DNA from 3 places in the Proteiniborus ethanoligenes genome. Region 2 is predicted to be linked to each of the others. Evidence: predicted binding sites of a transcription regulator. Region 2 holds the regulator's gene; each other region holds the start of a gene.
What was found. The regulator Rex, encoded in region 2, represses fermentation and respiration genes when NADH is low (regulators of the CRP and FNR family bind a similar motif). The targets are predictions, from matches to a motif close to ATTGTTAANNNNTTAACAAT.
Positions count from the first base shown of each region.

Region 1: BLV37_RS05630 ((2Fe-2S) ferredoxin domain-containing protein) is a predicted target of Rex. The motif match lies at 1,133-1,152, and genes of this name have one in related genera.
Region 3: BLV37_RS04250 ((2Fe-2S) ferredoxin domain-containing protein) is a predicted target of Rex. The motif match lies at 1,271-1,290, and genes of this name have one in related genera.

Region 1 is NZ_FNQE01000010.1:64,597-66,873, forward strand. It holds gene nuoF (NADH-quinone oxidoreductase subunit NuoF) at 1-451, opposite strand, end outside; gene BLV37_RS05630 ((2Fe-2S) ferredoxin domain-containing protein) at 478-855, opposite strand; gene BLV37_RS05635 (NADH-dependent [FeFe] hydrogenase, group A6) at 1,307-2,277, opposite strand, start outside.
Region 2 is NZ_FNQE01000023.1:49,616-51,892, forward strand. It holds gene BLV37_RS10325 (ABC transporter ATP-binding protein) at 1-717, opposite strand, end outside; gene BLV37_RS10330 (redox-sensing transcriptional repressor Rex) at 942-1,580, shown strand; gene BLV37_RS10335 (acyl-CoA dehydrogenase) at 2,123-2,277, shown strand, end outside.
Region 3 is NZ_FNQE01000007.1:67,549-69,825, reverse strand. It holds gene BLV37_RS04255 (DegV family protein) at 196-1,053, shown strand; gene BLV37_RS04250 ((2Fe-2S) ferredoxin domain-containing protein) at 1,398-1,643, shown strand; gene BLV37_RS04245 ([Fe-Fe] hydrogenase large subunit C-terminal domain-containing protein) at 1,645-2,277, shown strand, end outside.

The sequences.
Region 1 (2,277 bases), on a different contig from region 2:
TCATTTCTGTAAGAACCTTACCTAATGCCTCGTATCCGTTATATGCTATATATTCAGTAATATCTTCAGGGTTTATTACTCCGCAATGGCTTAATGCTACTCTCACTTGCTTTTTATAAAAGCCTATTTCATTTATAGATTTTATAACATCATCCTCTACAGAGTGTTTATATAATAATCTTTTTACTATTCTTCCTTTATATAAATGTTCTTCTACAATTTCTTTTACATCTTCTACTTTAATATGACTGTAAAATGCACCTTCTGGATAGATTATGACTATAGGCCCAGCCTCACAAAGACCAAAACATCCTGTTCTCACGACTTTTATTTCATTGTTTAAGCCTTTATCTGTTAGTAATTCATTGAATTTTTCCTCAATCAAATCAGATTTAGAAGAAGTACAGCCAGTTCCCCCACAAATTAGCACATGTGACCTAAAATAATTCATTTGATTTAATGCCCCCTTATATTAAACTAAGATTCTTTATTTTCATAATTTCCTATTGTATATTCTGTTATTATTTTACCATTAACTATGTGCTCAGCCACTATTTGTTTTGCTTTTTCTGGATTTACATCAACATAGGTTGTTTTTCCTTCGCCTTTCTTGTAGATTTCCACTATAGGCTCTAATCTACAAACACCTATACATCCGGTTTGAGATACAGTTACATCTTTAAGCTTTCTCTTATTTACTTCTTCAATTAGCGTCATAAGTACAGGTCTTGCTCCTGCGGATATTCCACAAGTTGCCATGCCTACTACAATTCTAATTCCTTCCTTGCTGTTTCTAAGCTCAACCCTTTCGATAGTTTCCTCTCTAAGCCTTTTAAGTTCCTCAAGAGACTTCACTTAAACACCTCCAGAATTTTTATTTCATAAAGCCTTAATCCATTCATTAGTATTTTATTTTGAACTTGCTTGTAATTAGAAAATTATACATGTTTTTACATAGAAAATTACATATTTGCAGCTATGGTAATATAGGCTATTTTAATAGTCTCGGATAATATTTATTTTTTATATTATTTTTAGGGTATTTAAAGTTTTGAAATGAAAAATTAATAAGATTAGCTAATTAAATATATTGTCATCACTAGTTTAATACTTGTCAATATATGTGTCAACTTGTGATATTTTTTAGACAATCCAAGTGTTTTTAGTTTGTTTACTTTGAAATAGACTTTTTCTTATGACTTTTAAAATTTTTAGGTCCATATACTTACAAACCTCAGCTTATTAGCTGAGGTTTATAAGTATTCTATAATTGTTATGTTTTTTATAGCTTAATAAACATATACTATTAATTGTTTATATTTACTATATACTTATCTCTTTTTATATAATGAGTATGAAGAAGCTGGTGAGCTTTATGGCTATTTGGCTTCTCTAAAAATTCATCATAAATCTTTTTAATCATAGGATTTTCATGAGACTTTCTTATTGCCTTTCCCATATCCTCATTGTATAGAGCCTTAGCTCTTGTTTTCATTACATCCTTCGTATATCTATCCTTTGCACTTATATAAGGCTGGCCCCCACCTGTTACGCATCCTCCAGGGCAGCCCATTACTTCAATAAAATGATATTCCTTTTCACCAGATTTTACTTTTTCTAAAAGCTCTTTAGCTTTACCTGTGCTATGAGCAACAGCTACTTTTACCTTTAATTCACCTAAATCTATTTCTGCCTCTTTGATTCCTTCAGTTCCTCTTACTTGCTTAAAGTCTATATTTTCTAGCTCTTTCCCAGTTACAACCTCTGCTACAGTTCTTAAAGCAGCTTCCATAACTCCACCAGTTGCTCCAAAGATTACACCTGCCCCTGTTGATTCTCCTAGAACATCGTCAAAGTCTTCATCTTCTAAGTTATTAAAGTCTATACGTGCTTCCTTAATCATCTTTGCTAATTCTCTAGTAGTTAATACTGCATCTACATCTGGATAGCCTGTTGCAGCAAGTTCTTCCCTTTTTGCCTCGAATTTTTTAGCAGTACAAGGCATTATTGACACTACATAAATATCCTCTGGTTTTATATTGTTCTTTTCTGCGTAGTAAGATTTTATTAATGCTCCTAACATTTCGTGAGGAGATTTACAAGTAGAGAGATTATCTAAAAATTCAGGATAATAATGCTCGCAGAATTTTATCCAGCCTGGAGAACAGGATGTAATCATAGGAAGCTTCCCATTATTCTTTAATCTACTTAGTAGCTCATAGCCTTCTTCTAATATAGTCAGATCTGCTGCAAAGTCTGTATCAAAGACTTTATCAA
Region 2 (2,277 bases):
TGTTTTTTCTAAATAAAATATTCTACTTACAGTATTATCAAGAAAATATCTATCGTGAGAAATTATTATTGCTGCTCCCTTGTATTCCTTTATATATTTTTCTAGCCAATCTATAGCTTGTATATCTAGATGATTTGTAGGCTCATCTAGAAGAAGGATATCAGGTTTGCTAAGCAGTAGCTTCCCTAACATTACTCTAGCCTTTTGTCCTCCACTTAAATGAGAAACAGACATATTGAGCTGTTCTTCAGTAAAGCCTAATCCTTTTAAAGTTCCTTTTATTTCACTCTTAAAACCATATCCATTTTTATTTTGGAATTCTTCCATTAGGTGGGCATACTCATCCATTAAGCTCCCTAGCAATTGAGATTCTGGATTTTCACCTTCTAAGCTAATACTATGCTCTAGTTCCCTTAGTTTTTTCTCCATTTCTATTAATGGAACAAAAACCTCCATTACCTCATCAAAAATAGATTTATTGCTTTCGATTTGAGTATTTTGTTCAAGATAACCTATTCTGCAATCCTTGGATACATAGATTTCACCAGAATCCATAGAGAGCTTCCCAGATAATATATTAAATAAAGTAGATTTTCCAGAGCCATTTAAGCCTACTAGTCCAACTTTTTCATTATCATTTAAGGCAAAAGTAATTTTACTTAGTATTTCATCAACTATATAGCTTTTTGATATATTGCTACATGATAAAACTATCAATATTATCCCCCTCGTCTTTATTAACTAATATAATTTTAACAAAAATAGTTTAAGAATGAAACAATAAGGGAATATATTTTAAGAGAAGGAATATAAATAGAGCAATAATATGGGTAAAACTACTATTTATCAAACCGCACAAATTGACAGAATATTAACCTAATGATATAATAACTAAAAATCTTATATATGAAAATATTGAGTTAAGTAGGTGAATAAAAGATATGGAAAGAGAAAATAAAGTTTCTATGGCAGTTATCAGAAGGCTTCCTAAATACTACAGATATCTTGGAGAATTGTTAGATAAGGATATTACTAGGATTTCATCCCATGAGTTAAGTAATATAACTGGCTTTACAGCTTCACAAATAAGACAAGATTTGAATAATTTTGGGGGCTTTGGTCAACAAGGCTACGGATATAATGTAGAAGAGCTGCATAAACAGTTGGGGAAAATTTTAGGCTTAGAAAAGATTTATAAGGCTGTATTAGTGGGTGCAGGTAATTTAGGTCAGGCAGTAGCAAATTATAAAGGCTTTGAGGATGCTGGATTTAAGCTGTTGGCTTTATTTGATAAAAATCCTAAGCTCATTGGCTTAAAGATTAGAGACATTGAAATACTAGATGTAGATAATGTTGAAGAATTTATTTCTAAAAATGAAGTTGAAATAGGGATTATAACTACTCCTAAGGAGCATGCTCAAAGTGTAGCTGATAAATTTGTTAAAAGTAATATAAAGGGCATATGGAACTTTGCCCCTACAGATTTAAAAGTTCCAGAAGACATTGTAGTGGAAAACGTCCATTTAAATGAAAGCTTATTTATACTGTCATATATGTACAAAGAAAAGAACGAAAAGTAAAAGTGTCCAAATAAAACACAGGGCATGTATAGAAAATGTACAAAATTGAAGAAATTGAACAATTATTATCAGAAATATACACATAAAAAAAGACTATCTCTAAGATAGTTTTTTTTATGTGATAAAATTAAGCTGATAAACAAATAATTTTTATATAGTAATTAATATTGATGGAATAAAGGACAAGCCTTGCAAATACAAGCTTTATCAAGGGTAATAAGGGACAAGAATGAAGGGTATTAAGAAAATGTAAGATAAAAAATTAACAAACCTTGTGGAAAAATTTTAGTCAAAGGAGTATAATTATAATGATGGCAAGAATATTGCATATTTAATTTGTTATAACGAATGGGAAAGTTATACTTTTAAATCTTTATTTAAAGAACTTGACCTAATGAGTTTTAAGCAGATTGCAAAACTGGAGATTTTGTGCAATTCGCTTATGTAGTGGCTTAACAAAAGCTACCTCATTAGCATTTTTATAGGGGCTTTTGTTATAAAATTATCAATAATATATTTATATATAATGAGGAGGGAAAACAATGAATTTCAGTTTAACTAAGGAACAGGAAATGATAAGAAAAGTTATGAGGGAGTTTGCAGAAAAGGAAATAAAGCCTTTAGCTGCAGAAATTGATGAAACAGAAAGATTCCCTAGGGAAAGTGTAGAAAAAATGGCAAGGTATAATATGTTAAG
Region 3 (2,277 bases), on a different contig from region 2:
TTTTCTTATGAAGAAAATCTTAGCCATAGCATCACCCCTCATATACATTTACTAGGGTACATTATTCCGTATTATAATCTATTTTAAATGATAAAGATATATTCCTACAATATGTAAATTGTTTAGATTTACATATTGTAGGAAAGTATATTATAATATAATAGTGTAGAATGAAATAGATAGGAGGAGGAATTAATGAATACTAGAATTATAACTGATAGTGCTTGTGATTTATCACCTGAAATAATTAAAAGGTTTGGTATAGACGTATTGCCAATATTGGTTTACCTAGGAGATGAGGAATACAGGGATGGAGAGACATTAAAGCCAGAAGAGCTTTATAATAACATGCGTGAAGGGAAGGTTTATACAACTGCACAAATCCCCCCTCAAATGTTCAAAGAAAAATTTGAAGAGTATGCTAAAAACGGTGAGGCCTGTATATATATAGCATTTTCATCAGGGCTATCAGGTACATATCAGTCTTCGCTTATGGCTAAAAATGAGGTACTAGAAGATTACCCAGATTTTGATATTACTATAATAGATACAAAATGTGCTTCTGGTGGCTTTGGATTAGTAGTATTAAAGGCAGCACAGATGGTTATGGAGGGCTTACCAAAGGAGGAAATAGTAAAAACAGCAGAATTTTATTCTGAACACATGGAACACATTTTTACAGTAGATGACTTAGAATATCTTTATAGAGGAGGAAGAGTAAGTAAAACTTCTGCCTTTGTGGGGACCTTACTAAACATTAAGCCTATATTGCATGTGGAAGATGGAAAGCTAGTTCCTATAGAGAAGATTAGAGGAAGAAACAAGGTATTAAAAAGAATGATGGAGATAATAGAAGAACGAGGAGTAGACTTAAGCAGACAAACAATAGGTATTACCCATGGGGATGACCTAGAAGTCGCTATAAAAGCAAAGGAAATGATAGAGGAAAGATTTAAATGTACTGATTTTGTTATAGGCACTATAGGCTGTGCCGTAGGAGCACATTCAGGCCCAGGCACATTGTCCTTGTTCTTCTTAAACAAAATGGAGTAGAAAAAAGGATAAAAAAATTTCCTAAGAGAAACACTCCAAAGCCTTTATAAATAAATATGCAAGTTTAAATTTTACATAATTCAGGCAAAGACTTCTTTGTGAACCTTAAAACAAAGAAGTCTTTATTTTTCTAAAATTTTTGTAATAATTGTTGATGTGATTATATTATAAACAGGTGAAATACATGCTCATAAGGAAAATAATAATAAAAAGGAGTTTTGATAAAAAAATAACAATATGGTATACTCAATGTATTAAATTTATCTAAGCAAGAAGATTTATAAATTAAAATCAAGAATAACGCACATCTACAATTGTTAAAAAAATAACGAAGGAGGTTAATCATGATAAATATAAATATTTGTATAGGAAGCGCATGTCATCTTAAAGGAGCTTATAATGTTATAAAAGGACTACAGCAGATTATCGAAAACAGGAAGTTAGAAGATAAAATAGCAGTAAAGGCCGCATTCTGTTTAGGGGAGTGCACAAAAGCTGTTTCTGTAAAGATTGATGACGATAAAGTAATATCAGTAGGGGAGGAATCAGTAGAAGAGTTTTTTGAACAGCATGTAGTTAGGAGGCTATAAAATGAAATTTATTAATTTTTCTAGAGAAAACTGTAACAACTGCTATAGATGCTTAAGAACTTGTCCTTCAAAAGCCATAACAATTTTAGAGGATCATGCTGAAATAGTTGATGATTTGTGCATTTCATGTGGAAAATGTCAGGTTGTATGCCAAAAGGATGCCTTGCATATTAAAAGTAGCATAAATCAAGTAAAGGAAGCAATACAAAGTAACAGGAGAGTAATAGCAAGCTTGGCACCATCATTTGCTGGAGCATTCAATATGAATGATGAACACCAAATAGTAACAGCTTTAAAATTACTTGGTTTTGAAATGGTGGAAGAAACAGCTATCGGTGCAGAAATAGTGATAGATTATTATAAAAAATACTACGACGAAGGTAAGTACGCAAATCTAATCACTACTAGCTGTCCTTCCGTTAACAACTTTATTGAGAAATATTATCCTCCCCTGACTAAATATATGATACCAGTAGTATCACCAATGGTTGCCCATGGTAAGCTGTTAAAGCACAGCTATGGAATGGACAGCGTAGTAGTTTTCATAGGTCCATGTCTTGCAAAAAAAATGGAGGCAGAAGAATTTCAGCATAGTGGTATAATAGATTTTGTTTTAACATTTGAAGATTTAACA